2 regions of the Amycolatopsis sp. NPDC045836 genome follow, and region 2 is predicted to be linked to the other one. Evidence: predicted binding sites of a transcription regulator. Region 2 holds the regulator's gene; the other holds the start of a gene.

Region 1 (14,832 bases), on a different contig from region 2:
GTCCAGGTCCAGGTCCCGTTCGCCGTCGAAGTAGGCGATGCCGAGCCCGCCGCCGATGTCCACCATCTCCAGCGGGAAGCCCAGCCGCGCGGACAGCCGTTCGGCGAGCCCGAAGATCCGCCGGGTGTTCTCCACGATCGGTTCCTCGCTGAGGATGCGGGTGCCCATGTAGACCTGCACCCCCATCAGCCGGACGTGCCGGTGGCGCGCCACCAGGCCGTCCGCGGCGAACAGCTGCTCCTCGTCGATGCCGAACTGCCGGGGCTTGCCGCCCATGGTCAGCCCGGAACCCTTGACCGCGAAGCTCGGGTTCACCCGCAGCGCCACCGGTACCACGACGCCCAGTTCCGCGGCCATTTCGTCCAACCAGGACAACTCACCGAAGGATTCGCAGACGATCGTGTAGATGCCCTCGGCCAGGCAGGCGGCCAGTTCGGCGCGGCTCTTGCCGGGGCCGAGGAAGATGATGTCCTCCGGTGCCACCCCGGCCCGGCGGGCGGTGAGCAGTTCCGCCATCGACGAAACCTCGGCCCGCGCGCCGTGGGCGTGCAGCAGCGCGCAGATCGACACGTTCGGATTCGACTTCAGGGAGAAGAAGATCTCCAGTTCCGGGTGCAGCCGCGCCCGCAGCCCGTCCAGCCGCGCGCCCAGTTCCCCGCCGTCGTAGACGAACACCGGGGTGCCGTAGCGCTCGGCGAGTTCGGTGATGCCGATCCCGCCGACCTCGAACTCTGCAGTCATTCTCGGGCTCCTTGTGACTAGTGCCGGCAGACCATGGCGGAAAAGGTCGAGCCGAGGCCGACCGAGACCATCAGGTAGTGGGCGCCGGGGGCGAGCAGGCCCAGCCCGGTCGCCGTGACGTGGTTGAGGAACGGGTCGGCGCAGAAGCAGTGGCCGGTGACCCCGACGTTGCCGAGGAAGATCTTCTCCTTCGGCACGCCCAGCGCCCCGCCCGCGCGGATCCAGGACACCCGGTTGACGTTGTGCGGCAGCACCAGGTCGAGGTCGGCCAGGCGCAGCCCGGCCGCGTCCACCGCCGCGCGGGTGACCTCGGCCAGCGCGTCCGGGTAGAGCTGCCGGAATTCCGCGGCCTCCTCGTCGGACAGGATCACCTTGCCACCCGGCCCGCCGTGGGTGGCGGTGGCGAACCCGAGCACGGTGTCGCGGTCCTCGCCGGGGCCGACCAGCACCGCGGCGGTGGCTTCACCCATGACCGCCACGTCCGGGATCACCTGCGCGCTGTGCGTGAACGCCTTCTCCCCGCACAGCACCAGCGCCAGCGCGTCCGGATCACCGTCGGCGGCGAGCAGCGTGCCGCACAGGTCGACGGCCAGCAGCCCGGAGGCGCAGGCGTGGTCGGTGAGGGTGAACACGGTGGCCTGGGACAGGCCCAGCGCTTCACGCACCTCCAGCATCGGGTTCACCGGGTACGGCGACGCCCCGGGCATGGTCTTCGCCCGCACCAGGTAGCGGACGCGGTGCTCCTGCCCCGCCAGCGCGGTCAGCTTCCCGGCCGCGGCCAGCAGGGTCTCCGCTTCGGACTCGCCGGAGCGGCACACCTCGGACAGCCCGTAGAACCGGCGCAACCGCCGCAGCTGCGCGTCGGTCAGGCCGAGTTCGCCCTGCAGCGAATCGATCGGCACGGCCGACGGCAGATAGGCGGCTACCGCTACCAGCGAGGTCATGGCGCCCAGCGTCACCGCGGGCGCTGACGTCCCGCTGACCGGCTACTGACGCACGGGCGCCCCGCAGGCGCCCCGGAGCCATCGGCGGCTCCTCCGCCTGGTCAGCCACCGCACGGGCGGGGCGGCGGCACACGACCGCTTCCACCCCCGGAGGCCGCGCCGCCGCCGGTTCGCCAAGTCCTGGATGCGTACACCCATCGTCTCCCCCTCGATACGGATACGTGAACAGTGTTCTACGTGTGGTGGCGGCCGGACACGGTTTTTCCACTGGGTGAAGGCCGAGCCGGCTCACCCGTCCGGGTTTCCCCCGGCCGGTCCACCCCGGTTGCCCCTCCCGGCCCGGCTTGGTCACCTGGTCCCGTGCCGGACCACCCGGGTTCCCCCCGCTTCCTCGCCCCGCAACTGCGCCACCTCCCCGCCGCGTGCGCCGACTGGGGGGCGCGGGCCCAGCAGCGGACGCTCGACTGGGGCACGCGCACCGGCCTGCTCGCGGGCGAGCGGACCCGCCGCCGTCACGAGCTGTCCGGGTTCGGGCAGCTGGCGGCCCGGATGTGGCCGCGGGCAGGCGCCGACGACGGTTACCTGTTCAGCGACTGGCTGACCTGGTCGTTCCACTGGGACGACCTGGTCGACGGGAGCGAGTACGGCGAGGACCCCGACCGGCTCGGCCGGACCGCCCGCGCCGTGCTCGCCCCCGGCGGCCCCGCCGCGCCGGGCCCGATCGGCGCGGCCTGGGCGGAGCTGTGGGCCCGCACCGAACCACGCACGTCCGCGGCCTGGCGGCACCGCTTCCGCTGGCACCTCGACCAGTACCTCTTCGCCATCCTCAACCAGGCCACCCACCGCCTGCTGGGCACCGTGCCCCCGGTGGCCGAACTGCTCGCGAACCGCCGCATCGCCGGCGGCTGCCTGCCGTTCCTCGACTTCGCCGAGGTGGCCGCCGGGGGCACGCTGCCCGACCGGCTGTACGCCAGCAGCGGCTACCAGGAGATGGTGCACATCGCCGCCGACGTGAGCACTTGGTGCAACGACGTGTGCTCACTGGACAACGACGCCGAAAACGGTGAGCACTACAACCTGGTGCACGCCATCCAGCACGAACACGGCTGCACCCGGGCGGAGGCGATCACCCGCACGACCACCCTCGCCGACCGGCACGTCACCCGGTTCCGGCAGCTCGAAGCCCGGTTGCCCGGGCTCTGCGCCCGGCTCGGCCTGACCGCGGCGCAAACCGCGCTGGCCGCGGACTGCGCCAGGGGGCTCGCGGAGTTCATGCGCGGCACCCACGACTGGTACCTGGACAGCGCCCGCTACTCCGGCGCCGGTGACACGCCGGACCCGGAGGACCGGGAGCGGATCCGCGCGCTGTTCACCGCCACCTCCTCCTGAGCGCGCTTGACCGTGCCGCTACGGCACGGTTTTGACTGGGGGCGTCCGATCCCGCCGCGGAGGAGGAAGCGTGGCCTGGAGCACCCGCGAAATAGCCGAGCTGGCCGGTACCAGCCTGCGGGCGGTGCGGCACTACCACGAGGTCGGCCTGCTCGCCGAGCCCGAGCGGCGCGCCAACGGCTACAAGCAGTACGGCGTGGCCCACCTCATCCGGGTGCTGCGCATCAAGCGGCTCACCGACCTCGGGTTCTCCCTGTCCCAGATCGCCGCCATGGGCGACGCCGACGAGCACCCGGAGGAAGCCCTGCGCACCCTCGACGCCGAACTGGCCGCCACCATCGAACGCCTCCAGCGGGCCCGCGTCGAACTCGGCCTGATCCTGCGGCGGGCCGCACCCGCCGGCCTGCCCAGCGAACTCGCCCCGGTCGCCGCGGCGCCGCTGTCCGAGGCGGACCGCTCGTTCGTGATCGTGCTGACCAGGGTGCTCGGCCCGCAGAGCCTGCGGGACTACGCCGACATCCTGCGGGACGCGCCCAGCGATCCGGCGACCACCGAGTTCGACGACCTGCCGGAGGACGCCGGCGAGGCGACCCGGCAGGACCTGGCCGAACGGCTGGCGCCCTGCGTCCGCCGGTTGCACGAGCGGTACCCGCAGCTGCGGGAGATCAACACCGAGGCACCGGGCGGCGCCCGGTTCGCCGCGGAGACGGTCAGCAAGGCGCTCGTGGACCTCTACCACCCGGCCCAGCTCGACGTCATGCGCCGGGTCCACCAGCTGCTCCGGGACTGACGGGCCGGCGCTTGGGTCATACTGGCGGGATGAGCGAGTCGATCGAGCTGTTCCCGTTGACCCGGGTCGATCCGGAGCGCTTCGCCGCCGACCAGCAGCGGCTGTTCAGCGGCGCCCGGCTGCACATCGGGCGGTCCGGGGTGGTGCACGCGGTCAGCTGGGTGAACTGGCTCAACGGCTTGGCCCTGCCCGCGCCCGCCTGCCACCAGGGCTGGTCGGGGCTGGGTTCGGGCGGGGAGATCACGCCGACCGCGCTGCCGGTCAGCTGCCGCAAGTGTCAGCGCCTGACCGGCTTGCCCGACGACCCCGGCCAGCCCGCGCTGTTCCCGCTGCCCGGCTGAAACCGGATGACCTCGATCCCCGCCTCCCGGGCGGCGGCGAGTTCTTCGCCCGCACCGGCGAGGAACAGGCACGACTCCCCTGACGCGATCACCTGTGACAACGGTCTGTGGTCCCGCCCGGCGACGTTACGCACGTGCCCGTCCAGGCCGTGCAACACCAGGAAGGCGCGGACCGCCTCGGCCGCCAGGCCGCTGACCACGGTGAGCCGGGTACCCGCCGCGGCGATCGACGCGAACGCCTCACCGACGCCCGGCGCGGGCCGCGCGGTGGCCACCAGCTCGGCTTCCAGTCGGCGCAGCTGGGTGCGGACCGCCCGCTCGGTGGCGGGCCCGATCGTGGCCGCGTAGTCGAGCACGGCGAACGGGTCGCCGGTGCGGGCGATCCGCCGGGGTAGCCGCCCGCCGGCCACCAGCACCCGCAGCCGCTCGGCGATCGGCCTGGTGGAGGGCAGCTCCGCCACCGGTCCGGCGAAGGCGACCAGCAGGTGGTCGCACTCGGTGAGCCGGTCCTCCACCCGCATGACACCCTCCCCGGTCGGTTCCTGCCACGGTACCGGCCACGCCGGTCTTCAAGCCGCTGACGAACCGCCCCGGAGCTGCGCGACAACCTGTTCAGGCGGTCCGCCGCAGGCCGAGCACCGCTCCACGCCGACCGGTCGGGTTTGACCACGCACGTCTTCAAGCCACCGACGAACTAGAGCGCCCCTCCCACCGCCACAACGACGGCGGCCGCCCACCCCGGGGCTGGGCGCTGGCGTGCTCGGCGGTCCGCCACAAGCCGAGCACCCCCACCCCGGCCGACTCCAACCACACACCCCCAAACCACCAACAAACTAGAAAGCCCCTCCCACCGCCACAACAACGGCGGCCACCCACCCCGCAGCCGAACGCTCATGCACTCAACACTCCACCACAAGCCGAGCACCCCCACCCCGGCCACCCGACCCCAACCACACACACCCCCAAACCACCAACAAACTAGAAAGCCCCCTCCCACCGCCACAACGACGGCGGCCGCCCACCCCGGGGCTGGGCGCTGGCGTGCTCGGCGGTCCGCCGCAGGCCGGGCAGGCGTTCCATGGTCCGCCCCAGGTTGGCCGGATAGGGCCGGTCGCCGGTCAGCGCCTCGGTGGCGTCCAGCGCCTGCGCGGTGGTGAAGCCGTTCCCCATCAGCCCCGCGGTGAAGGCGACGTCCCGCCACAGGCGGTCCGCCAGCAGCGGGCGGCAGTCCGCCACGATCCGGTTGTGGTCGAACGCCAGCGGCGGCACCTCGTCCAGCGGGCACCACACCACGTCCTCCGCACCGGCGGTCGCGGTCGCCCACAGCGCGATGGACAGGGTCGGGCCACGCGGATCACGCGAGGGCTCGTCGAAGGTGGTGAGCTGCCCGGTCCCCGACAGGGCGGCGGCGGGCAGGCCCAGCTTGGTGACCACCGCCCGGCGCGCCGCCTCCCGCAGCCGCTCCCCCAGGCCGAGCAGCACCCCGGGCAGCGCGAGTTCCCCCCGGAACGGTTCGGCGGCCCGGGGGGCCACCCCCAGCAGCACGGTCCGCGCCCCGGGGTCGAACCGCAGGACCAGCACGTCCACGGACACCGGCGTCGAGTCGATCACGCACCGATTGTGACCGGCGCCCGGTCGCTGCGTGCCAGCACCCGGTAGTCGGCGCGGCCGGGCCCGTACCCGGCGATCGCGACCGGCCGCCGGGCCCCGAACCACGCCAGCGGGTCGCCGAGGGGAACGGCCGGGGCGCCGGGCGCGGGCACCACCCGCGGCCGGTCGGCGTCGAGGTGGGTCACCGCGAGCACGTCGACGCCCTGGCAGACCGCGATCGCGTAGTCCAGCAGCGTGGCGTCGAGGTGGCCCGCGCGCCAGGCCCCCTGGTATTCCCCGGTGCCGTTGTGGACCTCCGGGTACCGCGCCAGCACACCGGCGTCCTCGGTGGGGAACGGGCCCGCGCCGTGCCGGGTGTGGTAGGTGCGCGTCACGCCGACCACCGTGTGCGGGCGCCCGGCCAGCAGCGCGCGGGCGTTGTGCGGGGTGGTGGTGGACCAGGTGGTGTGCGGGTGGAACCCGTGGTGCTCGTCGAGCAGCACCCCCTGCGCGCCTTCGAACACCACCCGGCCGCGGTCGGCCAGCCGCCCGGCCTCCTCGTCGTCGGTGATCCGCACCGCGGCGGCGAAATCCCGGTACAGCGCAACGAGTTCGTCCACGCCGTGCCGGGGGGCGGCGAGCGGGGCGTAGAACCGGGCGAGGCCGTCGAGCTTGCGCCGCAGCACCTCGGGCCGGGTGCAGTCGGCGACGGTCGGCGCCTGTCCCGGTCGGCGCAGCGAGTACCAGACGGTCTCGCCGATGCCCTTCCCGCACGAACCGTGCCGCCGCTCACCACGCGCGTCCTCCCGCGCGCGGTTGGCGTGGATGTGGAACGGCGTGGTCAGCAGCGCCCCACCGGCCACGCTCAGCCGGGCGAGCGGGTTCCGGACCCCGGCGGCTTCGAGCTGCCGCGCCTCGGTGGCCAGCGCGAACGGCTCGACCAGCACGAACCGCGACAGGTGGGTGGGCACCCCGCTGAAGGTGCCCGCCCCGAACTGGCTGAACGTGTGGTGCCGCCCGCCGTCGACCACGTTGTGCGCGGCCTGCGCGCCGCCGTTGAACCGGATCACCGCGGTGGTGGGCCGGTCGGCGCACAGGGCGTCGACCACGGCGCCCTTGCCCTCGTCGCCGAACCCGAGCCCGACCACCACCACGTGCCCGTTCACCGCAGCACCACGTCGTCCGGGCCACCCGGGCCGGGCACCGCCGAGGTGACCACCGCACCCGCACCCCGGTGCGCCAGCGCCCGGCCGACCGCCGCGCCCTCCGCGGCCGAGCCGACGTCGGCCAGATCGGCCAGCGCCCGGTCCACGTCGACCACCTGCTCCTCCGTGCCGATCGTGGCCGCGATCAGCTCGCACACCGCGCCGGGGTCGTCGAGCTTGAGGAAGTTCTGCCCGAGCAGGCCGCTCCAGTGCGCCTCGATCTCGGGGTCGCGGTAGTACGAGGACTGGTTGGGCAGCACGTAGTAGACGTGCCACTTGCGGGCCAGTTCCCGGTACACCGAAGCCGGGTCGATGTCCTGGCGGACGTCGTCGCCGATGACCCGCCGCACGTGCTCGGCCCGCAGGGCCGGCTTGTTCAGCTCGTCACCGATGATGAACAGGTAGCCCTTGCGCCCGCGTTTGCGCCACGCGTCGGTGACCACGTGCCGGGCCATGAAGTACGCGGCCAGTTCGTAGGACTCGCTCTTCTGCCCGCCGCCTCCGCCTTCGAGGAAGATCGTGCGCAGCTGCTCGTCCATCCGGTTGTCGGACTCGAACTGCCCGATCTGCAACGGGACCCGGTCGCTGTCGGCGTCGCCGATGGCCCCGAAGAGCACCTGCGGATCGGCCAGGTAACCCTTGCGCTGGACCAGCCCGTGCAGCTTGCCGAGCTTGCCCTGCATGATCCGCGGTACCCGGCGCATCGAGCCGGTGACGTCGAACAGCACCGCGATCGGGGTCGAATCGGCGTGGTCGGCCGAATCACGGCACTCCCGGACCGCGTTCAGCGGGTCCAGCGCCGGTGCGACCTTCCACTCGGTGGCCGGCCTGCCGCGCAGCCCGGCGGTGTAGCCGAAGTCGTCTTCGCCCTTGGCGGCGCGGAAGGTCTTCGCCGCGGCGTAGGCGTTGTCGTCCCAGCGTCCGTATCCCATGGTTCAGGCTCCTGTCTCGGGGATTTCGAAGGGCCGGAAGGTGCGTGGCCCGTACAGCTCGTCGAGCAGTTCGTCGTATTCGCCGAGCAGGTCGGCGGCGCCGGGTCGTTGTGCGGGTGCGTCCTGGGCGCACCACCCGGCGAAGGTGCGCTGGCGGTTTTCGCCGGGTGCCAGCAGGTCCAGCATCATCCGGTGCAGCATGTGGACGTCGGTGGCCGCGGTGACCGGTTGTCCATTGTGGACTTCAGGCGGGTACCGCACGGATCCGTCGGCGGCCAGCGGGAGTTCACCGTCGCCGGTGGCGAAGGACCAGCCGACGAGCACGATGCCGTGTTCTTCCGGGTGCACCAGCACGTTGTCCGGGGTGAGGTGGCCGTGGACCACCCCGGCGCGGTGCGCCCCCGCCACGGCCCGCAGCAGGCGCCGGTGCATCCAGGCGTAGTCCCGGCCGTCGAGCCCGCCGGGGAAGGCCGCCCGGATCGCGGCGAGCGTGGTGAAGCCGTCGATGAGCGGTTCGAGCACGGTGAACGCCCGTTCGCCGCGGGGCACCGGGCCCGAGGTGTCGATCAGGCGCGGGTAGTACGGGCGCAGCCAGCGGTGCTGCTCGGTCAGGTCGTCCAGGGCGCGCAGCGCCGCCCATTCGGCGTGGAGCAGCGGGTTGAGCGACGGCTTGCGCACCAGCTTGACCAGGTGGGGGCCGGTGGTGCGGTAGGTCGTGGCGATGCTGCCCACCGCGTGCGGGCGGGTGAGCGAATAGCGCGCGGTGGCCGTGGTGACGGTGGCGACGGTGGTCACGGCCTGGCGCTTCCACTCGTCGTAGAAGCGGTTGAGCCGCGCGGCCGCCTGGTGGGCACGCGGGTCGCCGGGGTTCCGGTCGGGGTGGAGAGCGGCCGCCAGCGCGCGGTACCGGCGATGAGCGGCGCCGGGATCGGCCGCGAAAAGCGCGGCGGCATCGGTCGCCGTTTCGACCACCTTCACGGCGTCTTCCCTGGTGAGCATAGTTTGAGTCTACAAGACTCTTACCTGCCCGGGCAAGCGGTTCTTGATCGTTAACCGCTGGGTTATCGATCGATGCGGAAAGCGTCGTTGTTGGCGGTCTCCCGTCAGGTGATCGTGGTGGAGTCCGCACCACGGGAAAGAAGGAAGACCATGAGCGAGCTGTCCACCCTGCGTTCCACCGTCCGCGGCCGCGTCTGGCTGCCGGGTGAGCCGGGATTCGACCCGGCCCGCCGCGCCTGGAACCTCGCCGTCGAGCAGCCCGCCGCGGCGGTGGTCGAGGCGGCCGACGCCGAGGACGTCGCCGCACTGGTCGAGTTCGCCCGCGGAGCCGGGCTCGGCATCGCCACCCAGCCCAACGGGCACGGTGCCACGGGCCGCACCGGCGGCGCCATCCTGCTGCGCACCCGCCTGCTCGACACCATCGAGATCGATCCCGTCACCCGCCGGGCCCGCGTCGGCGCCGGCGTGCCCTCCGGGCGCCTGCAGGCCGCCGCGGCCGAGCACGGCCTGACCGGCCTGCCCGGCAGTTCACCGGTGGTCAGCGTCACCGGGGTCGCCCTCGGCGGCGGGTTGAGCTGGTTCAGCCGAGCACACGGCTGGGTCGCCGACAGCGTCACCGCCTTCGAGATCGTCGATGCCGCGGGACGTGCCCGGCGGGTCGACGCCGAGACCGATCCCGACCTGTTCTGGGCGCTGCGCGGCGGTGGTGGCGACTACGCCGTCGTCACCGCGGTGGAACTGGTCCTGCACCCGGCCCCGCACCTCTACGGCGGGCGGGTGCGGTGGACCGCCGAGCACGCCCCCGAGGTCGCGGAGGCGTACCGGCAGCTGACCGCCACCGCCCCCGAGCAGCTGACCGCCTGGCTGGAACTGCTGCACTTCCCCGGTGCGGCACCGATGGTCGCGATCGACCTCACCCACCTCGGCCCGGCGGCCGAGGCACGTGAGCTGACCGCCGCGCTGGACCACCTGCCGCGGCCCGTTTCCGACAGCAGGCGGGTCATGGCGGTGTCCGAGATCGGCGGCATCACCGCCGAACCCACCGACCCCGGGCCGGGGGTGTCCCGTGGTGAGCTGCTCACCGAACTGTCCGAGGTCACCGTCAAAACCCTGCTGGCCGAGCCGATCGCGCCGGTGATGACCGCCCAGCTCCGGCACCTGGGCGGAGCGCTGGCCCGGCCGTCGGACAGCCCGCACGGCGCGCTGGCCGAGCCGTACGCGCTGTACCTGTTCGGCCTGCCCGGCGCGGGAGTCGCGGCCAGGCAACAGGAGCTGGCCGGCGCCCTGCCCACCAGCGGGCGCAAACCGCTGACCTTCCTGAACCCGGGCGAATCCGCCGCCGACGCCTTCACCCCGGGCGCGCTGGCCCGGCTGCGGGAGGTCAAACGCCGTCACGACCCGGCGAACACCTTCCGCAGCAACGTTCCGGTACTCCTCAGCCGGCGGTGATGGCGTCCACGCCGAACTGCAGCGGGTTGAGCACGAAACCGGCTTGGATGCGGACGTAGCGGTAGGGCGCGGACGAGGGGTTGTCCACGGTGGCGGTCCGGTTCCCGAGGCCGATCATGGCCAGCGGCGCGGTCGAGACCTGCTGCCCGGCGCCGTCGAGGAAGTCCACGGTGGTCTGCGTGGCCAGGCCGTACCCGTGGAAGTGCACCAGGAGGTCACCGGTGCCCTCCTCCCCCGCACCGAGGTCGAACACCACGTGCGTGTTCGCGGTCCCCGACACCGTGGCGTGGAGGCCGTCCGGGGCGCCGAGCGCCCGGGCACCGTTCTGCACCACCGCGGTGGTGGTGGGCGCGATGGCGTCGGCGTGGGGATCGGCGACCAGCAGGCCGGCCGCGAGCAGCACCGGGAGGAAGCTCATCCCGTGGTTCTAACCGCCGCCGGACGCGGGGTCAATCGGCCGGACCGGGGGAAAACCGGCAGGTGTCGAATGCGCGGGGGCGGGGTATGTCGAACCCGCGTTCGACGAAAGGAAGTGCGATGAGCCAGACACCGGAGAAGGACCCCGACGACTGGACCACGGGCGACGAGCCGATGACCGGGCCGCAGGCTTCCTACCTGAGCACGCTCGCCCAGGAAGCCGGGGTGGAGGTGCCGGAGAACCTGACCAAGGTGGAGGCCTCCCGGCGCATCGACGAGCTGCAGCGCCAGACCGGTCGCGGCGCGCCCGCCGACTCCTGATCCGCAGGCGGGGTCACCGACGCGGGTTGTCGGTGACCCCGCCCGGTTCGTCCGCAGCCCAGGCGTTTCCCGGCCTATGGTGGGAGGCATGGACGATCGGCCGATCACCGTGGCGCAGCGGAACTACCGGCAGCACGCCGAAGCGCTCGAACGCATGGACAACCGGGAGCGGTTCAGCTACATCTTCCAGGCCAATCTCTGGGCCTCGGCATCGGTCTCGGGACCGGGTTCCGAAGCCGGCCAGACGCGTGACCTCCAGGCGAAGCTGCCGGACCTGCTGGCCCGCCACGGCGTGCGGACGCTGCTGGACCTGCCCTGCGGGGACTTCGGCTGGCTGAGCGGCGTGGACCTCGGCGTCGAACGGTACGTCGGTGCCGACATCGTGCCCGAACTCGTCGACCGGAACACCGACCGGTTCGGGCACGACCCGGCACGCGAGTTCCGGGTGCTCGACCTGACCAGCGACCCGCTGCCCGCGGCGGATCTGGTGCTCTGCCGCGACTGCCTGGTCCACCTCAGCGACGACGACATCCGGCGCGCGCTCGGCAACCTCCGGCGCAGCGGCTCGAAGTACCTGCTCACCACCACGTTCCCGGAGACGGCCGCCAACACCGACATCGCCACCGGCGACTGGCGGCCGCTGAACCTGCGCCGGGCGCCGTTCGACTTCCCGCAGCCGCTGGAGGTGCTGTTCGAGGGCTGCACCGAGGAGAACGGCGCGTACGCCGACAAGGCGCTGGCGCTGTGGGAGATCGCCGGCCTCCCGGACCTCAGCCGGTGAACGCGGCGAACATGCCCGGCTCGTAGGCGCCACCCGGCGTCCGGGTCACCACCCCGAGCCGGTTCGCCGCGTTGATCATCGCGACCAGGTAGAGCAGCGCGGCGACCTGGTCGTCGTCGTGGTGCTCGCGCACCCGGGCCCAGGTCTCGTCGGAGACGCCCCGGTGCGCGTCGGCGAGCCGGGTGGCCTCCTCGGTGAGCGCCAGCGCGGCCCGTTCGGCCTCGGTGAACACCGTGGCCTCGCGCCAGGCGGCGACCAGGTGGAGCCGGACCGGGGTCTCCCCCGCCGCCGCGGCCTCCTTGGTGTGCATGTCGACGCACTGGCCGCAGCCGTTGAGCTGGCTGGCGCGCAGCGACACCAGTTCACGGGTGGACTTCGGCAGCGCCGACTGCTCGATGAGCAGCGCGACGGCGGCGAACCGCTTGGCGGCCTTCACCGCGAACGCGTTCTCGAACAGGTTGAACCGGGGTTCCATGGGTTGATCCCTTCCTGGGGTTCCGCATCGGACGCCCACCAGATGCCGCCGGTCCCGGATCTGTGACACCGCCCCCTTGTCACAAATCCGCGTGGTCCGGTGTCTGATGGGGTCAGCACCGAGCACCAGGAGGAAGACCATGTCCGCAGTGGACGATCGCCCGGACCCCGCCACCGAGGTTTTCCTCGCCCACCGCAACCTGCTCTTCACCGTCGCCTACGAAATGCTCGGCTCGGCCGCCGACGCCGAGGACGTGCTCCAGGAGACCTGGCTGCGCTGGGTGGACGTGGACCTCGACGCGGTGCAGCACCCGCGTGCGTACCTGGTCCGGATCACCACGCGCCAGGCGCTCGGCAGGCTGCGGACGCTCGGCAGGCGCAAGGAGTCCTACGTCGGCCCGTGGCTGCCCGAGCCGCTGCTGACCGCGCCCGACGTGGCCGAGGACGTCGAACTGGCCGACAGCGTCTCGATGGCGATGCTGCTGGTGCTGGAAACGCTCGCGCCCACCGAGCGCGCGGTGTTCGTGCTGCGTGAGGTGTTCGCGCTGGGCTACGACGAGATCGCCGAAGCCGTGGACAAGAGCCCGGCCGCGGTCCGCCAGATCGCGCACCGGGCACGGGCGCACGTGGCCGCCCGCCGCCCGCGCGGCCCGGTTTCCCCGGCCCAGACGCGCAACGCGCTCGACGCGTTCAAGCACGCCGTGGAAACCGGTGACCTGCAGGGCCTGCTGGACATCCTGGCGCCGGACGTGGTGCTGCTCGGCGACGGCGGCGGGGTGGTGCAGGCCGTGCCGAAGCCCGTGGTCGGCGCCGACCGGGTGGCCCGCGTGCTGGTCAAGGGGTTCGGCCGGGTGGCGGACGCGATCGCGTTCCAGCCGGCCCAGGTCAACGGCTTCCCGGCGCTGACCGTCCAGCTCGGCGGCGAACTCGACACGGTGGTGGCGGTGCGGATCGACGAAGGGCGGATCACCGGGCTCTACGCGGTGCGCAATCCGGAGAAGCTGTCGCACATGCGCGAGGAGACCGTGCTCAGCCGTCGAGGAGCCGCCACGCGGTGAGGGCGAGCCGGGCCCGCAGCAGTCCGGCGGGCTCGGTGAGGTCGAAGCCCAGCGCCTTCCCGAGCTGTTCGAGCCGCCGGGCGACGCTGCTGTGGTGCAGGTGGAGCCGGTCGGCGGCCCGGCGGAGGGAACCGGTGGCGCAGTAGACGTCCAGGGTGTCCAGCTCGTCCGGGTTGTCCGCCAGCCGGGCGATCGCGGTGACGTCGGTGTTGGCCCGCGCGGCGTCGGCGGGCACCTGCGCGAGCAGCGCCAGCACCCCCAGCTCGGCGTGGTGCACCACCGGCTGGCGGCTGGTGGTGAACCGCAGCGCCGTGCGGGCTTCCGGCCACGCCCGCTCGGGCCGGTCGGCGGCGCCGAAGCCCGCGCGCACCCCGGCGGGCAGCCGGGCCGGGTCCACCGCGGTGGCCAGGATGACGCCCAGGTCGGCCACCGACGCCGCCTTCACCGGACGGCCGGGGCAGACCAGGCCGGCGACCCGGTCGAGCGGCAGTTCGGTGCGCACGGCGAGCACGCGGACCGGCAGGTCGGCGGGGAAGCCCAGCAACCGCAGGGCCCGGTCCCTGGCCGCCTCGTCGCTGTCCGCGCTGATCACCAGCTCGACCAGCGCGGGATCGGCCATGGTGGTGCGGGCGGGACCGTAGCGCTCGACGACCCCGGCGGTGGCGATGGCCAGCCGGTCCAGCACCAGTTCGTCGAGCAACCGCGGTGCGCCGGGGCGCTCCAGCCAGACCACCCCGATCTCCTCGCCGTCGAGGGTGATCGGCAGCGTGGACGACGGCGCCCGGGCGGGCGCGGTCGCCTCCCCGCCGCCGGGCGCCATGCGCAGCGTGCGCCCGGTGCCGTGCAACCGGATGCCCGCCACGCACTCGGCCAGGCCCGCCGAGGCCCGCGCCAGCGCCGGGAGGTCGACGCGGCGGCGCATCAGCGTGTCGTAGAACATCACCACGCGCAGCGCGCCCCCGGCCTCCGAGTCCAGCTGCGTCAACCGCGCGGCCAATGCTTCCATGACCGCAGGATAAGCGGCGATCGTCGCGCCGCGGGGCCGGAATGCCCGACGCGCGGCGGATGAACTCCCGTCCGCGCCTGGCCAGGATCGTGGTCATGGATCCCGAACTCGAAGCGTTCATCCCGCTCTTCCCCAAGTCCAGCCTGTCCGACCCGGTGACCGACCGGCAGGGTTTCGCCGCGCTGGCCACCGCCATTCCGCTGCCCGAGGTCCCCGGCATGGCGATCGAGGACCGGCTGGTGCCCGGTGACCCGGAGGTGCCGGTGCGGATCTACCGCCCGCAGCAGGCGACCCGCGGTGCGGTCATCTGGCTGCACGGCGGCGGGTGGGTGATGGGTGACGTGGACACCGAGCACCCGTGGGCCATCCGGCTCGCGGACAGCGCCGGGGTGGTG
Region 2 (14,832 bases):
GAGCACGCCACCGACGGCACCCCGCTCCAGCCCGGCCCCGGCGACTCCGTCGCGATCAGCGCACCGGCCGTGGCGGCCCGGCCATCGCGGTGTTCATGCACGCCACCCCGGTGAAACAGGGCGGCCACCACCCGACGCCGGGCACCGGCCCCTCGAGGGCGGTCACGGACCCCAGGCGAGGGGCCCGGACCGGAAAGCCCCTACTTGTCCTCGTCGGGCAGCGGGGTGCCGGTGGGCACCTTGTCCGTCGGGGTGTCGGCCTTGCCATCCGGCTGGGCCTCACCGCCCGGCTCCTCCAGCGGGTCCGACCCGTTGGCGGGCAGCGAAGTGTCCACAGTGGACGGGACCGGGGCCGGCTTCCGCTTGACCGCGGTGAGCAGCAGCTGCGCCACGTCCACCACCTCGACCTTCTCGCTGGCCAGGCCGTCGCTCTGCCGCGAGGTGACCCCGTCGGTCAGCATCACCCGGCAGAACGGGCACCCGGTGGCGATCTTCGACGGCGCGGTGCCGAGCGCCTCGTCCACCCGCTCCACGTTGATCCGCTTGCCGATGCGCTCTTCCATCCACATCCGCGCCCCACCGGCACCGCAGCACATCGACCGGTCGCCGTGCCGCGGCATCTCCCGCAGCGAGGCACCCGAGGCGCCGACCAGCTCACGCGGCGCGTCGTAGACCTTGTTGTGCCTGCCCAGGTAGCACGGGTCGTGGTAGGTGACGTCCTCGGCGATCGGCGCCACCGGCACCAGCCGCTTCTCCCGCACCAGCCGGTTCAGCAGCTGCGTGTGGTGCACGACCTCGTACTGCCCGCCCAGCTCCGGGTACTCGTTGGCCAGGGTGTTGAAGCAGTGCGCGCAGGTCACCACGATCTTGCGCTTGAGCGGCTCCACGTCCTCGAACACCGAGTTCAGCACCTCGACGTTCTGCTGCGCGAGCATCTGGAAGACGAACTCGTTGCCCGCGCGCCGCGCCGGGTCACCGGTGCAGGTCTCCTCCGGGCCGAGCACGGTGTACTTGACGTCCGCCATGTGCAGCAGCTCGGCCACCGCGCGGGTGGTCTTCTTGGCGCGGTCCTCGAAGGCACCCGCGCAGCCCACCCAGAACAGGTACTCGGTGTCGCCGAACTCCCCGTCGAACACCGGCACCTCGAAGTCCAGGTCCTCCGCCCAGGCCAGCCGGTCCTTGGCGTTCTGGCCCCACGGATTGCCCTTGTTCTCCAGGTTCTTGAACATCCCGTTCAGCTCGGACGGGAAGTTCGACTCGATCATCACCTGGTAGCGGCGCATGTCGACGATGTGGTCCACGTGCTCGATGTCCACCGGGCACTGCTCCACGCAGGCCCCGCAGCTGGTGCACGACCACAGCACCTCGGGGTCGATCACACCCAGCTCGTCCGGACCGCCGATCAGCGGGCGCTCGGCCTCCGCCAGCGCCAGCACGTCGATCCCGGCGTGCGGGTTGTCCCCGGTCAGGCCGACCTCTTCCCCGGTGACGTCCTTGCGGCCGCCGGCGAGCAGGTACGGCGCCTTCGCGTAGGCGTGGTCGCGCAGCTGCGTGATCACCAGCTTCGGCGACAGCGGCTTGCCGGTGTTCCACGCCGGGCACTGCGACTGGCAACGGCCGCACTCGGTGCAGGTGGTGAAGTCCAGCCAGCCCTTCCAGCTGAAGTCCTCGATCTTGCCCGCCCCGAAGACGTCCTTCTCCGGGTCGGCCTCCTCGAAGTCGAGCGGCTTGCCGTCGCTCATCATCGGCTTGAGCGCGCCCAGCGCGACCCCGCCGTCGTCCTCGCGCTTGAAGTAGATGTTGGGGAAGGCGCTGAACCGGTGCCAGGCCACGCCCATGGTCATGTTCCTGGCCACCACCCAGACCCAGACCATCGCGCCCATCAGCTTGATGAAGGCGAACACCGAGACCAGGGTGGGGCTGGCGGGCAGCAGGTCGCCCAGCGGCTCGGAGACGAAGGCCGCCCAGGTCGGCAGGTCGTGGGAGCCGAGCGCGGACTTGGCCGCCCGCACGCCGAGGATGCCGATGCCCTCGAAGACCACGATGAACTCGACGAAGTACGCCTGGCGGAAGTTCGAGCCGGCGAACCGGGACACCCGGTCGGCGCGGCGGGGGTGGTTCCGCTGGCGGATGACCGCCAGCGCCAGCCCGCCGACGATGGTGCCGACGCCGAGGACCTCCATCAGCAGGTGCCACAGCGACCAGTGGTCCAGGATCGGCCAGCCCCAGGTCGGCACGAAGACCTCACCGTAGGCTTCGAACAGCGCCATCGAGCCGATCAGGAAGCCCCACATCACCAGCCAGTGCCACGGGCCGACGTGCTTGAGCTTGTTCATCCGCGTGTGCGCGGCGAACTCCTTGACCAGCGTTTTCATCCGCGGCCCGAACGGCCCGTTGCGGGTCGGGTCCGGCTGGCCGAGGCGGATGATCCTGACGAAGCGCACGATCGTGACGACGAACATGCTCCAGGCGACCAGGCTGACCGCGACGGCGATCAGCCCGAGCGTGAGCTGTACAGCACCCATGTCGGGGGCCTCCGGGGTTCATCTGGCGTGTGGTGGTGCGAGGAGGGTAGCGCTGATTACTCATCAGTAACCAATTGGCGCGCGAGAAGTCCCACTGATGTGGCGCAGAACTCGCTGGTTACCGGGACGATCGTTCCGGTAGTTTTGCCGACATGGGCGCGTACCTACTCCTGGCCATCGCCATCGTGGGCGAGGTAACCGCCACGATCTCACTGAAGCTCTCCGACGGCTTCTCGAAGCCGATCCCCTCGGTGATCGTCGTGGCCGGCTACGGGCTCGCCTTCGCGATGCTCGCCATGGTGCTCAAGGCCGGGCTGCCGATCGGCGTCGCGTACGCCATCTGGGCCGCCGCCGGGGTCGCGCTGGTCGCCCTGATCGGCGCGATCTTCCTCGACGAGGGCTTCAACTGGACCATGGGTGCCGGGCTGGTGCTGGTGATGGCCGGTGTGGTGCTGCTGGAACTGGGACGGGCGCATTGACGGCGGTGAAGCGGCAGACGGACGGCCGGAAGGCACGCGGGGAGAAGCGGCGGGCGGAGCTGATCGACGCCACGCTGCGGGTGATCGAACGCGACGGCGTCGCCGGGGTCACCCACCGCACCGTGGCCGCCGAGGCCGGGGTCCCGCTCACCTCGACCACCTACCACTTCGACAGCCTGGACGACCTGCTGATCGCCACGCTCATCTCGTGCGCCCGCGACATGGCCACCGAGGTGTACTGGATGATCGACCGCGCGCGCTCACGCGGCAGCCGCGGTGCCGAGGAGGTCGCGTCGCTGCTCGCCGAGGCGCTCGGGCCGCGGCGCGGGCGCACCATGGCCGAGTACGAGCTGTACCTGCTCGCCGCGCGCCGCCCGGAACTGCGCCCCGCCGCCCGGCGCTGGCTGGACGTGCTCACCTCGATGGTCCGGCACGATGACGAGGTGGCGTTCAGGGTGTTCCTCGCCGGTATCGACGGCCTGCTGGTGCAGGGGCTGATCGACGACGAACCACCGTCGGCCGAGGAGCTGCGGCCGGTGGTCGACTACCTGCTGAAACCGCACTGATGGAGATCGACGAAGCGGTGCGGCGGCACGGTTTCTCCGGCGTGCTGCGGGCGGACCGGGGCGGCGAGACGGTGTTCGCGGGGGCCTACGGCTTCGCGCACCGGGCGCACCGGGTGCCGAACACGCTGGCGACGCGCTTCGCGCTCGCCAGCGGTACCAAGGCGTTCACCGCGGCGACCGTGCTCTCGCTGATCGAGGCGGGTGCGTTCGACGAGCGGACGACGGTGCGCTCGGTGCTGGGCGGCGAACTCCCGCTGGTGCACCCCGGGGTGACCGCCGGGCACCTGCTGCGGCACACCGCCGGCATCGGCGACTACTGCCCGGACGACGCCGGCCCGCCACCGGGCCAGTGCCTGCTCGCGTCCACTTCGGACTACCTGGCGGCGATGGCCGGGCTGCCCGCCGACTTCCCGCCCGGCGAACGGGTTTCCTACAACAACGGCGGTTACGTGCTGCTGGCCGTGCTCGCGGAGCGGATCACCGGGACGCCGTTCCCGGAACTGGTCCAGCAGCGGGTGTGCGGCCCGGCTGGGCTCCGCGACACCGGTTTCCTGCGCACCGACGACCTGCCGGGCACCGCGGCGACCGGATACCTGGCCGACGGCCGGACGAACGTGCTGGAGGTCCCGGTGCACGGCCACGGTGACGGCGGCCTCTACTCGACCGCCGGCGACATCCACCAGTTCTGGCGGGCCCTGCTCGGCGGCCGGATCCTGGCCGACCCGGAGTACCTGCTCTCCGAGGGCCTCGGCTGCCGGCCGGTCGACGGTGGCGCGGCGATGCAGGGCGGCGACGCGGGCATCAACTTCCGCAGCGTGCACCGGCCGGCCGCCGGGACCACCTGCACCGCCATCGCCAACGCGGGCGGGGTCATGGCGCTCTCGGCCCTGCTCGCCGAAGCCGTGGACGCGGCTCCCGGCGGGGAGGACCGCGTCCACGGCTGACGAACGGGGGCTCAGCCCCTGTTCTCGTGGGTGCCGGTCAGGTGGGCCCGGCCGACGGTGTTCGAGAACAGGTTGAAACCGAGGAAGGCGGGGGTGGCGGTGTCCGGGATGTCCAGTGCTTCCACCCCGACGGCGTGCACGGTGAAGATGTACCGGTGCGGCCCGTGCCCCGGCGGCGGGGCGGCCCCGAGGAAGCGGTTGAGGCCGCCGTCGTTCTTCAGGGTCACCGCGCCGGGCACGGGTTCCGGGTGCTTGCCCGCGTCGGTGGGCAGGGAGGTCACCGTGGCCGGGATGTTGAACACGGCCCAGTGCCAGAACCCGCTGGCGGTGGGGGCGTCGGGGTCGTAGCAGGTGACCGCGAAGCTCTTGGTCTCCGCGGGGAAGCCCTCCCACGACAGCTCCGGCGAGACGTCGTCGCCGCCGGCCCCGAAGATGCCGCTGAGCTGCGGCGTGGCCAGCGCGGCGCCCTCGGCCAGGTCGCCGCTGCGCACGGTGAACCCCGGCACCGCGGGCAGGAAGTCGTACGGGTTGGGCGGTTGAGGCATGCGGATCCTCCTCCTACGTCGGCAACGGCCACAGGCTATCGGCGCCACCGCCCCCGGGCGGGGTAGGGACAACCTCAGGGGACATTAGGGGGTTCACCCGGATGCCCCGCGGCCCCCGCGCGCCTTAGCGTTTCCCGCAGAAGAAACCTGCACGGGGAGGACTCAATGGCGCGGCCTGGGCTAGCCATCGGCGGTATCGCGTTGATCGTGGCCGGAGCGGCGATCGGGTTCGGGTGGTGGTGGCCGTCGACGAGCGAGGCGACGGGCCAGGTGGACGAGCGGATCCAGCGGGTCCGCATCGCCGGTGACTCGGGGAGCGTGCACATCCGCACCGCGGACGTGGCGCGGAGCACGGTGGTCCAGCGCTTCGAGTACCGGTGGGGGGAGCCGGGCGCGAGCTACTCGGTCGAGGGGGACGAGCTGGTGCTCGCCGACTGCGGCAACTGGTGCTCGGTGGACTACGACGTGACCGTGCCGGTCGGAACCGTGGTGTCGGGGCACGCGGACTCCGGCGAGATCACCCTGGCCGGGGTGGCCGGGGCGGACGTGTCCGCCGATTCCGGCCACGTCGACGTGCGGGACGTGGCGGGTCCGGTGACCGTGCGGGTTTCTTCGGGGGACGTCACGCTCGCCGGCATCGGGGCCGCGGTCAAGGTCGTGGCGGACTCGGGGCACATCACCGGGACCGGGCTCAAGGGCCGGGTCGACGCGGAGACGGATTCCGGGAACGTCGAGCTGACCATGGCCGCCGCGCAGGAGGTCCGGGCGCACGCCGACAGCGGTGACGTCGAGGTCGCCGTGCCTGCCGGGTCGTACCGGGTGGAGGGCAGCACCGACAGCGGTGACCGGGACATCTCGATCCCGACCGGGGGTGGCACCGCCACCGTGCTGCTGCAGCTCGACACCGACAGCGGCAACGTCGTCGTCCGCCAGGTCTGAACGAGAGCGAAGGGGATCACGGGGTGATCGGGAAAACGGGCCTGGTGCTGGCCGGGTTGTCGGTGTCGGCGCTGGTGCTGGCCGGGTGCGACGTCATGGAGCCGGAGGAGCGCTTCAGCGACGGCTCACCGGTGCCGGAGCAGATCAGCAAGGTGCGCTTCGACGTGGCCGCCGGGGAGGTGCGCATCCGGGTCGAGCCGGGAGCGCCGGTTTCGCTGCGGCGCGACGTCCACTACCGCGGCGGCAAGCCGGGCCGGTCGCACCGGGTCGAGGGCGACACGCTGGTGCTGGACAAGTGCGGGAACGACTGCTCGGTGGACTACGACGTGGTCATCCCGGCCGCGTTGCCGGTCACCGGCAGCGCCGCCGCGGGCGACGTGTACGTCACCGGGGCGGGGGCGACCGACGTGCGGGCGGCGGCCGGGCGGGTGGTGCTCGACCGGATCGCCGGATCGGCCGAGGTGGAGGCCTCGGCGGGGGACGTCGAGATCGGCCTGGCCACGGCCGCCGACGCTCGGGTGAAGGCGAGCGCGGGCAGTGTCACGGTCACCGTGCCGCAGGGCACGTACCGGGTCCACACGGAGTCGAACGCGGGCCGGTCGGACGTCTCCGTGCCGAGCACCCCGGACGCCCCGCACGCGCTGGACATCAAGGCGTCGGCCGGTGACGTGACGGTGCGCACCGCATGATCCGCGCCCTGTCCGGGGCGGCCGTTCTGGGGTTGACGGTGTTCGCGGCACCCGCCGCGCAGGGGGCGGCGGGTGGCCTCGACTGGCAGCCCTGCGCGACGCCGCAGACCCCGCCCGGCCTGGAGTGCGCCACCTTGCGCGTGCCGCTGGACTGGTCCCGGCCGGACGGTCCCCGGATCGACCTGGCGGTCAACCGGACCCCGGCCCGCGACCGGGGCAACCGGCTCGGTTCGCTGCTGGTCAACCCCGGCGGGCCGGGTGGCTCGGCGGTGGACGTGGTGGCCTACAACGGCATGGTCGCCGGCACGCCGGAGGGCGCGGTGCTGGCCGAGCGGTTCGACCTGGTCGGGCTGGACCCGCGCGGGGCCGGGCACAGCTCGCCGGTTCGGTGCGACCGGGCTTCGCTGCACGACCCGGCGGTCAGCCGGTTCGGCGACTTCGGCAGGCTCGTCGCGGCCAACCGCAGGGCGGGGCAGGACTGCCTCGACCGCACCGGCCCGCTGCTCGGGCACGTCGACACGCTCAGCGTCGCCAGGGACTTCGAGGCGTTGCGGCGGGGGCTCGGCGAGGAGCGGATCTCCTACTACGGCATGTCGTACGGGACCGAGATCGGGGAGCTGTACGCCGACCTGTACCCGCGGCACGTCCGGGCCATGGTGCTCGACGCACCGGTGGACCACGCGCTGCCGACCCCGGTCGCGGCCCGGGACGAGGCCATCGCCATCGAGGATTCCGCCAACCGCTTCTTCGCCACCTGCGCCGGGTGCCGCGACCAGTTCGACCGGCTGATGACCAGGGCCGATGCCGAAGACCTGACCGACGGCTTCTACGGCTACCTGAACCTCAAAGCGGCCTGGCCGCAGCTGGCGCAAGCGCTTGCGGCGGCCGACGCGGGGGACACCGGTCCGCTGCTGGAGGCCGCGCGGTTCAACGCGCCGGAGTACGGCTCCTACCGCGCGGTCGCCTGCCAGGACTTCCCCGCCGCGCTCACCCCGGGCAGCCACCGGCGGTGGGCCGAGGAGCTGCGGCGGGTGGCGCCGCGCACCTGGCGGTACTCCGAGTTGTGGGAGATGGCCACGGGGTGCGCCGGGTGGCCGGTCCCACCGCGCAACCCGCCCGCGCACCGCCGGGTGACGGGCACCCCGCCGGTGCTGGTGATCGGCGGCACGCACGACCCCGCCACGCCGCTGCGCTGGGCGGAGAGCCTGAGCCGCCGCATCGACGGCAGCCGCCTGCTGGTCGACGAGCGGGACGGCCACGCGGCCCTGCTCCACTCGCCGTGCGCCCGGCAGCGGGCCTCGGACTACCTGGTCGGCGGCACGCTCCCGGAAACCGGTGCCACCTGCCGGGAACAACCGGCGAGCCCGGTACGTTGAGCCAGCAGAAAGGTTGAGCCGCCCCCGCTCAAGTCCAGGTTGACGAAGCGGAGCGGCTCCGGTTAGAACTTGAGTGAGCACCGCTCAACCACGGCGGGCGCACGATCCAGAAGCACAGAGAGAGGGAACGAACCATGGCGCGAGCGGTCGGCATCGACCTCGGTACGACCAACTCGGTCGTCGCCGTCCTGGAGGGCGGCGAGCCGACGGTCATCGCCAACTCGGAAGGGTCGCGGACCACCCCGTCCATCGTCGCCTTCGCCAAGAACGGTGAAGTGCTGACCGGGCAGCCCGCGAAGAACCAGGCCGTCACCAACGTCGACCGGACGATCCGCTCGGTGAAGCGGCACATCGGTACCGACTGGAAGACCGAGATCGACGGCAAGCACTACACCTCGCAGGAGATCAGCGCGCGCGTGCTGATGAAGCTCAAGCGCGACGCCGAGTCCTACCTCGGTGAGGAGATCACCGACGCGGTGATCACCGTGCCCGCGTACTTCGAGGACGCGCAGCGGCAGGCCACCAAGGAAGCCGGCCAGATCGCCGGGCTGAACGTGCTCCGCATCGTCAACGAGCCGACCGCGGCCGCCCTGGCCTACGGCTTGGACAAGGGCGAGAAGGAGCAGACCATCCTGGTCTTCGACCTCGGTGGCGGCACCTTCGACGTCTCCCTGCTGGAGATCGGCGAAGGCGTGGTCGAGGTCCGCGCCACCTCCGGTGACAACCACCTCGGTGGTGACGACTGGGACGAGCGCATCGTCAGCTGGCTGGTCGACAAGTTCAAGTCCTCCAGCGGCATCGACCTGACCAAGGACAAGATGGCGCTGCAGCGCATCCGCGAGGCGGCGGAGAAGGCGAAGATCGAGCTGTCCAGCTCGAACAGCGCCAGCATCAACCTGCCCTACATCACCGTGGACGCGGACAAGAACCCGCTGTTCCTGGACGAGACGCTGTCCAGGGCGGAGTTCCAGCGGATCACCAACGACCTGCTCGAGCGCACCCGCCAGCCGTTCAACAACGTCATCCGCGACGCCGGCATCAGCGTCGGCGACATCGACCACGTGGTGCTCGTCGGTGGTTCCACCCGCATGCCCGCGGTGTCCGACCTGGTCAAGGAGCTGACCGGCGGCCGCGAGCCGAACAAGGGCGTGAACCCGGACGAGGTCGTCGCGGTCGGTGCGGCGCTGCAGGCCGGTGTGCTCAAGGGCGAGGTCAAGGACGTCCTGCTGCTCGACGTGACCCCGCTGTCGCTGGGCATCGAGACCAAGGGCGGGGTGTTCACCAAGCTCATCGAGCGCAACACCACCATTCCGACCAAGCGCTCGGAGATCTTCTCCACCGCCGACGACAACCAGCCCTCGGTGCAGATCCAGGTATTCCAGGGTGAGCGCGAGATCGCCGCGCACAACAAGAAGCTCGGCATGTTCGAGCTGACCGGGCTGCCGCCGGCGCCGCGCGGGGTGCCGCAGATCGAGGTCACCTTCGACATCGACGCCAACGGCATCGTGCACGTGACCGCGAAGGATCTCGGCACCAACAAGGAACAGTCGATGACCATCACCGGCGGCTCCGCGCTGCCGAAGGAGGACATCGACCGCATGGTCAAGGACGCCGAGGCGCACGCCGAAGAGGACAAGAAGCGCCGCGAGGAGGCGGAGACCCGCAACCAGGCGGAGACGCTGGTCTACCAGACCGAGAAGTTCGTCAAGGACAACGAGGACAAGCTGCCCGACGAGCTGAAGGGCAAGGTCAAGTCCGCGATCGACGAGGCGAACGAGGCGCTCAAGGGCACCGACACGGCCAAGATCCGCGAGTCCATCGAGAAGCTGAACAGCGCTTCGCAGGAGCTGGGCACCGCGCTCTACGCCAACGCGAACGCCGCCCAGGAAGCCGCCGGGGACGCGGCTGGTGCCTCCGCCGGGTCGGCCGGGTCGGCCTCCGGCAAGGCGGACGACGTGGTCGACGCCGAGATCGTCGACGAGGACGACAAGAAGGGCGCGGAGGGCGAGAAGAAGTGACCCACGCGAATCGCGAAAACTCCGAGGGTCCCCGGCACGGGACCGGCGCGGAGCCAGAGGAGCCGCGAGTCGTGGTGCGCGATCGCCGCAAGATCGACCCGGTGACCGGTGAGCTGCGGGAGCAGCCGGTGCTCGAGGAGGAGGAAGCGCCCGTGGCTGGCAAGCACGCCGGTCCCTCGCTCGGGGAGTCACTGGTCGACGAAGCCGTGGCGCCGGTGTCCGACCTGGAGAAGCAGCTGGAGGAACGCACCGCGGACCTCCAGCGGCTCCAGGCCGAGTACACCAACTACCGGCGCCGGGTGGACCGCGACCGCGAGCAGGTGGTCAGCGGGGCGAAGGCCGCGGTGGTCGGCGACCTGCTGCCGCTGCTCGACGACCTCGAGCGGGCCGAGCAGCACGGCGACCTCACCGGCGCGTTCAAGGCGGTGGCCGACAAGCTGGTGGCCAGCCTGCAGCGGGCCGGGCTCGAGCCGTTCGGCGCGGAGGGCGAGCCCTTCGACCCGAGCGTGCACGAGGCGGTGCAGCACAACACTTCGTCCGAGGTGGACGGTCCGACGGTGACCCTGGTGATGCGCCGGGGCTACCGCTTCGGCGAGCGGGTGCTGCGGGCGGCGCTGGTCGGGGTCACCGACCACGAACCAGCCGCGGCCCCGGCACCGGCCGCGGAGCCGGTCGCCGAAGTGGCGCCGGAGCTGGACGCCACGCAGTCCGGTGAGCTGCCCCTTGATGAGAACAGTCGCTAGCGACGACCCGGAGGGAGGAGACGCCCGATGAGTGCTCGGGAGTGGATCGGCAAGGATTTCTACCGTGAGTTGGGCGTCTCCTCCGACGCCTCCGCGGACGAGATCAAGAAGGCGTACCGCAAGCTGGCGAAGGAGAACCACCCCGACGCCAACGCGGGCAACGCCGAGGCCGAGAAGAAGTTCAAGGCGGTGTCCGAGGCCTACGGCGTGCTCTCGGACGGCACCAAGCGCAAGGAGTACGACGAGGCCAGGCGCCTGTTCGGGGCGGGCGGCCCCGGGGGTTTCGGGTTTCCCGGAGGCGGCGGAGCCGGTGGCACCGACTTCGGCGACATCTTCGGAAACGCCGCCGGGCAAGGCGGGGGTTTCGGTGGCCTCGGTGACATCCTCGGCGGCCTGTTCGGCCGTCGCGGGGCCGCCGGTGCCACGGCGAACCGCGCGCAACGCGGCGCCGACGTGGAGACCGACGTCCGGATCGACTTCGTCGAGGCGGTCAAGGGCGCGACCCTGCCGCTGCGCCTGTCCAGCCCGGCGACCTGCGGCACCTGCGGTGGCAACGGCGCCAAGCCCGGCACCACCCCGCGGACCTGCGGCAACTGCGGTGGGTCGGGGCTGGTCAGCCGGAGCCAGGGGGCGTTCGCCTTCTCGGAGCCGTGCCGGGAGTGCCGTGGCCGCGGCACCATCATCGACAACCCGTGCGGTGAGTGCGGTGGCGAGGGCATCAGCACCCGCACCCGCACGCTGACCGTGCGGATCCCCGCCGGGGTGGACGACGACCAGCGCATCCGGCTGGCCGGGCAGGGCGAGCCGGGCCGGGGCGGCGCGCAGCCGGGCGACCTCTACGTCCGGGTGCACGTGGCACCGCACGCGGTGTTCGGCCGATCGGGCAATGATCTGACCATCACCGTGCCGGTGAACTTCACCGAACTGGCGCTGGGTGGGACCATCACGGTGCCGACCCTCGACGGCAAGGTCTCGGTCAAGGTGCCGGCGGGCACCGCGAGCGGGCGGGTGCTGCGGGTGCGCGGCAAGGGCATCACCAAACGAGACGGCACCCAGGGCGATCTGCTGGTCACCCTGCAGGTGGCGGTGCCTGCCCGGCTGGACGACCAGGCGCGGGCGGCACTGGAGAGTTACGCGGAGGTCTCCGCGCAGCACGACCCGCGCCCGGAGATCACCGCGCTGATCAGGGAACGGAGCTGAGATGTTCGGTTCTTCGCCGCCGGGTGGCCTGCCACAGGACGAGGACACCCCGGTCTTCGTGATCTCCGTGGCCGCCCAGCTCTCCGGGCTGCACGCGCAGACCCTGCGGTCCTACGACCGCCAGGGCCTGGTCTCCCCCGGCCGCACGGCCGGGGGCGGCAGGCGGTACTCGCTGCGGGACATCGCCCTGCTGCGCGAGGTGCAGCGGCTCTCGCAGGAGGACGGCGTCAACCTCGCCGGGATCAAGCGCATCATCGACCTGGAGAACGAGGTCGATGCCCTGCGTTCGCGGGTCTCGGAACTGACCGAGGAACTGGCCGCCGCCTACGCCGCCGCGGAACAGGCCGCTGCCGCCGTGCACGCCTCGTACCGCAAGGACCTGGTCCCCATGCGGAACCAGACCGCCCTGGTCGTGTGGCGCCCCAGCCGCCCCCACCGCTGACCGACTCTCGGCTCCGCAAACCCCACCTTCAGGCCATCGAGTTCCCCGCGTCACCGGCCGAAGGTCACAGTGGTGATGCCGAAACCCCAGTCCAGCGGCGGCGACCCGATCCCCCGGGGTCGCCGCCGTTCAGTCGATGGTGAACGGGTCGTACTTGATCTGGTCCAGCGCCGTGCCGGCGACCAGCATGCGCGAGACCGTCGCCCGGATCATCGCGGGCGAACCCGAGACCAGCACGTCGTGCTTCGGCCACGCGCCGTACTTGGTGACCACCTCGGCCAGCGTGCCGTGCTCGAAGCCGGGCAGGCCGGGGTTGTTCTCCACCACCGGCACCACGGTCAGCCACGGGTTCACCGCGGCCAGCGAACGCAGTTCCTCCAGGTCGTACAGGTCCTCGCGGTCGCGGCCCCCGTAGAACAGCTTCACCTTCGGGTTCTCACCCCACTGCGCCAGCTCGTCGAGCATCGCGCGCAGCGGGGCCACCCCGGTGCCACCGGCGATCATCAGCACGTCCCGGCCGGACTCCCGGTCGACGGTCAGCCGCCCGAGCGGCGGGCCGAGGCGCCACCGGTCGCCTTCGGCGGTGTGGCTGACGATGGCGCGGGACACCCAGCCGCCCTCGACCGCGCGGATGTGGAACTCGATCGAACCGTCGTCACGCGGGGCGTTCGCCGGGGACAGGTACCGCCACAGCCGCGGCCGCTGCGGCACTTCGACGCTGAGGTACTGGCCGGCCTGGTACGGCACCGGGCTGTCCGGCTCCACCAGCACCAGCGCCAGGTCCCAGGTCAGCCGCCGGTGCCCGGCCACGGTCGCGGTCCACGAACCCGGGTGCCGGTCGGCCGCGGCGGCCTCCTGCATGGCCCGCGCGATGATGGTGAACGCCTCCGCCCACGCCCGCTCCACCTCGGGCGTCCAGTCCGGCCCGAGCTGCGTCTTCAGCGCGGCGAGCAACGCGGTGCCGACCGCCTCGTAGTGGTTCGGGATGACGCCGAACTTGCGGTGGTCGCGCCCCAGCTGGCGCAGGAACGGCACCAGGTCGTCCGGCCGGTCCACCATCTGCACGATGTGCACCAGCGCGCGCACCAGCCGCCCCCGCTGGACCTCCATGTTGATCGGGAAGAAGTCCCTGGTGGCCGGCGCGAGGGTGAACAGCATGCCGTAGAAGAACTGGGAGATCTCCGGTGTGTGCGGCTCGGCCTTCGCCCAGGTGTCACGGATCAACCGCACCATCGCCGCGACGGCGGGCGGTGCCTCCCTGGTGGAGGAGGTCCTGGGTACTGGGCTGACCGGTTCTGCTGTCATCGCTGGCGGGTGTCGGCTCCTGGTCCGGTTGCGGATCGTGGTCGGCGGTGGCGGCGGGGACCGGTGGTCCAGTGGTCCGCTCGCCGATTGTGGCCTGGATTATTCATTAATGCGCGCAGCTCTGGGTTCCGCCGACCGGGGCAGGCCAGCGGCCTGACCCAGGGGTGTCGACGTAGGGAATATTCCCCCTTTCGGAATAAGTCGATCGAGGTAAACGGGCCAGTGGTCTCTGTCGGAGGGTAGTCACAACGCGGGAAAAGCCGCCGGGCGTTGCTCCGTCCGGGTCAACTTGCGTCCGTCGGCCGTGTGATGGATCACTGATAAACTAGTTGCAAGATACAACTAGTAACCCCCGGATTGTTTCCCCGGCCGGGCGACGGGAAGGCTGGCCCCGATGGGTCCCTCAGATGAGGCCGCACTCGAATTGGTACGGCAACTCAAAGTGAACGCGCAGTTGCAGCAGGCGTGGACCACGCACCTGTGGCAGGCCCAGCACGGGCTGCACCCCGCCTCGGCCTGGTTGCTCGCCGAACTCGCCCAGCTCGGGGAAACGCGGCCGTCGGAGCTGGCGAAGCGGCGCATGGTGGACGTGTCCGTGGTCAGCCGCCAGGTGGCCCAGCTGACCGCCGCCGGCCTGATCGAACGCCGACCGGCCCCGGAGGACGGCCGCGCGGCGTTGATCCGCGTGTCCGAACGGGGCGAGGAGGAACTGGTGCGCTGGCGCCGCCAGTACACCGACTTCCTCACCGACGCGCTGGCCGACTGGGCCCCCGGCGAGCTGGACGCGCTCACCGAACGGCTGAAAGCCGCCAACGAGAGCCTCCGCGACACCCTCGCCAAGCGTTCCGCGGCCCGCTGACCTGGAACTTCGTCAAAGTCGGGGTTGAGCGGAACAGACTCAAGTTTCTTGACGTTGTGCATGTCGAAGACTTTTTGGGAAGGCTGGCGTCAGGCGACGCACGACATGAGGTGAGGGATGGACGCTTTCAACCCGACCACGAAGACCCAGCAGGCGATCTCGTCCGCGGCGCAGGCGGCGACGGTCGCCGGCAACCCGGACA

The links. The regulator HspR, encoded in region 2, represses chaperone genes until heat shock. The targets are predictions, from matches to a motif close to ANNTTGAGTNNNNNNNACTCAANNT.
Region 1: AC07EG_RS15145 (adenylate cyclase) is a predicted target of HspR. The motif match lies at 8,932-8,956, and genes of this name have one in related genera.

What each region holds. Positions count from the first base shown of each region.
Region 1 is NZ_JBWKKF010000007.1:168,160-182,991, forward strand. Features, by position in the region: gene AC07EG_RS15100 (type III PLP-dependent enzyme) at 1-741, opposite strand, end outside; gene AC07EG_RS15105 (3-oxoacyl-[acyl-carrier-protein] synthase III C-terminal domain-containing protein) at 759-1,685, opposite strand; gene AC07EG_RS15110 (terpene synthase family protein) at 2,046-3,074, shown strand; gene AC07EG_RS15115 (MerR family transcriptional regulator) at 3,145-3,864, shown strand; gene AC07EG_RS15120 (hypothetical protein) at 3,894-4,205, shown strand; gene AC07EG_RS15125 (HAD family hydrolase) at 4,142-4,726, opposite strand; gene AC07EG_RS15130 (NUDIX domain-containing protein) at 5,184-5,816, opposite strand; gene AC07EG_RS15135 (adenylosuccinate synthetase) at 5,813-6,961, opposite strand; gene AC07EG_RS15140 (hypothetical protein) at 6,958-7,932, opposite strand; gene AC07EG_RS15145 (adenylate cyclase) at 7,936-8,931, opposite strand; gene AC07EG_RS15150 (FAD-binding oxidoreductase) at 9,082-10,380, shown strand; gene AC07EG_RS15155 (hypothetical protein) at 10,367-10,798, opposite strand; gene AC07EG_RS15160 (DUF3072 domain-containing protein) at 10,918-11,118, shown strand; gene AC07EG_RS15165 (class I SAM-dependent methyltransferase) at 11,207-11,899, shown strand; gene AC07EG_RS15170 (carboxymuconolactone decarboxylase family protein) at 11,889-12,374, opposite strand; gene AC07EG_RS15175 (RNA polymerase sigma-70 factor) at 12,514-13,431, shown strand; gene AC07EG_RS15180 (PucR family transcriptional regulator) at 13,403-14,437, opposite strand; gene AC07EG_RS15185 (alpha/beta hydrolase) at 14,533-14,832, shown strand, end outside.
Region 2 is NZ_JBWKKF010000009.1:10,101-24,932, reverse strand. Features, by position in the region: gene AC07EG_RS18765 ((Fe-S)-binding protein) at 201-2,525, opposite strand; gene AC07EG_RS18760 (DMT family transporter) at 2,678-3,004, shown strand; gene AC07EG_RS18755 (TetR/AcrR family transcriptional regulator) at 3,010-3,570, shown strand; gene AC07EG_RS18750 (serine hydrolase domain-containing protein) at 3,570-4,514, shown strand; gene AC07EG_RS18745 (YbhB/YbcL family Raf kinase inhibitor-like protein) at 4,526-5,059, opposite strand; gene AC07EG_RS18740 (DUF4097 family beta strand repeat-containing protein) at 5,225-5,998, shown strand; gene AC07EG_RS18735 (DUF4097 family beta strand repeat-containing protein) at 6,022-6,687, shown strand; gene AC07EG_RS18730 (alpha/beta hydrolase) at 6,684-8,063, shown strand; gene dnaK (molecular chaperone DnaK) at 8,198-10,081, shown strand; gene grpE (nucleotide exchange factor GrpE) at 10,078-10,824, shown strand; gene dnaJ (molecular chaperone DnaJ) at 10,852-12,024, shown strand; gene AC07EG_RS18710 (heat shock protein transcriptional repressor HspR) at 12,026-12,466, shown strand; gene AC07EG_RS18705 (globin domain-containing protein) at 12,596-13,771, opposite strand; gene AC07EG_RS18700 (MarR family winged helix-turn-helix transcriptional regulator) at 14,166-14,630, shown strand; gene clpB (ATP-dependent chaperone ClpB) at 14,748-14,832, shown strand, end outside.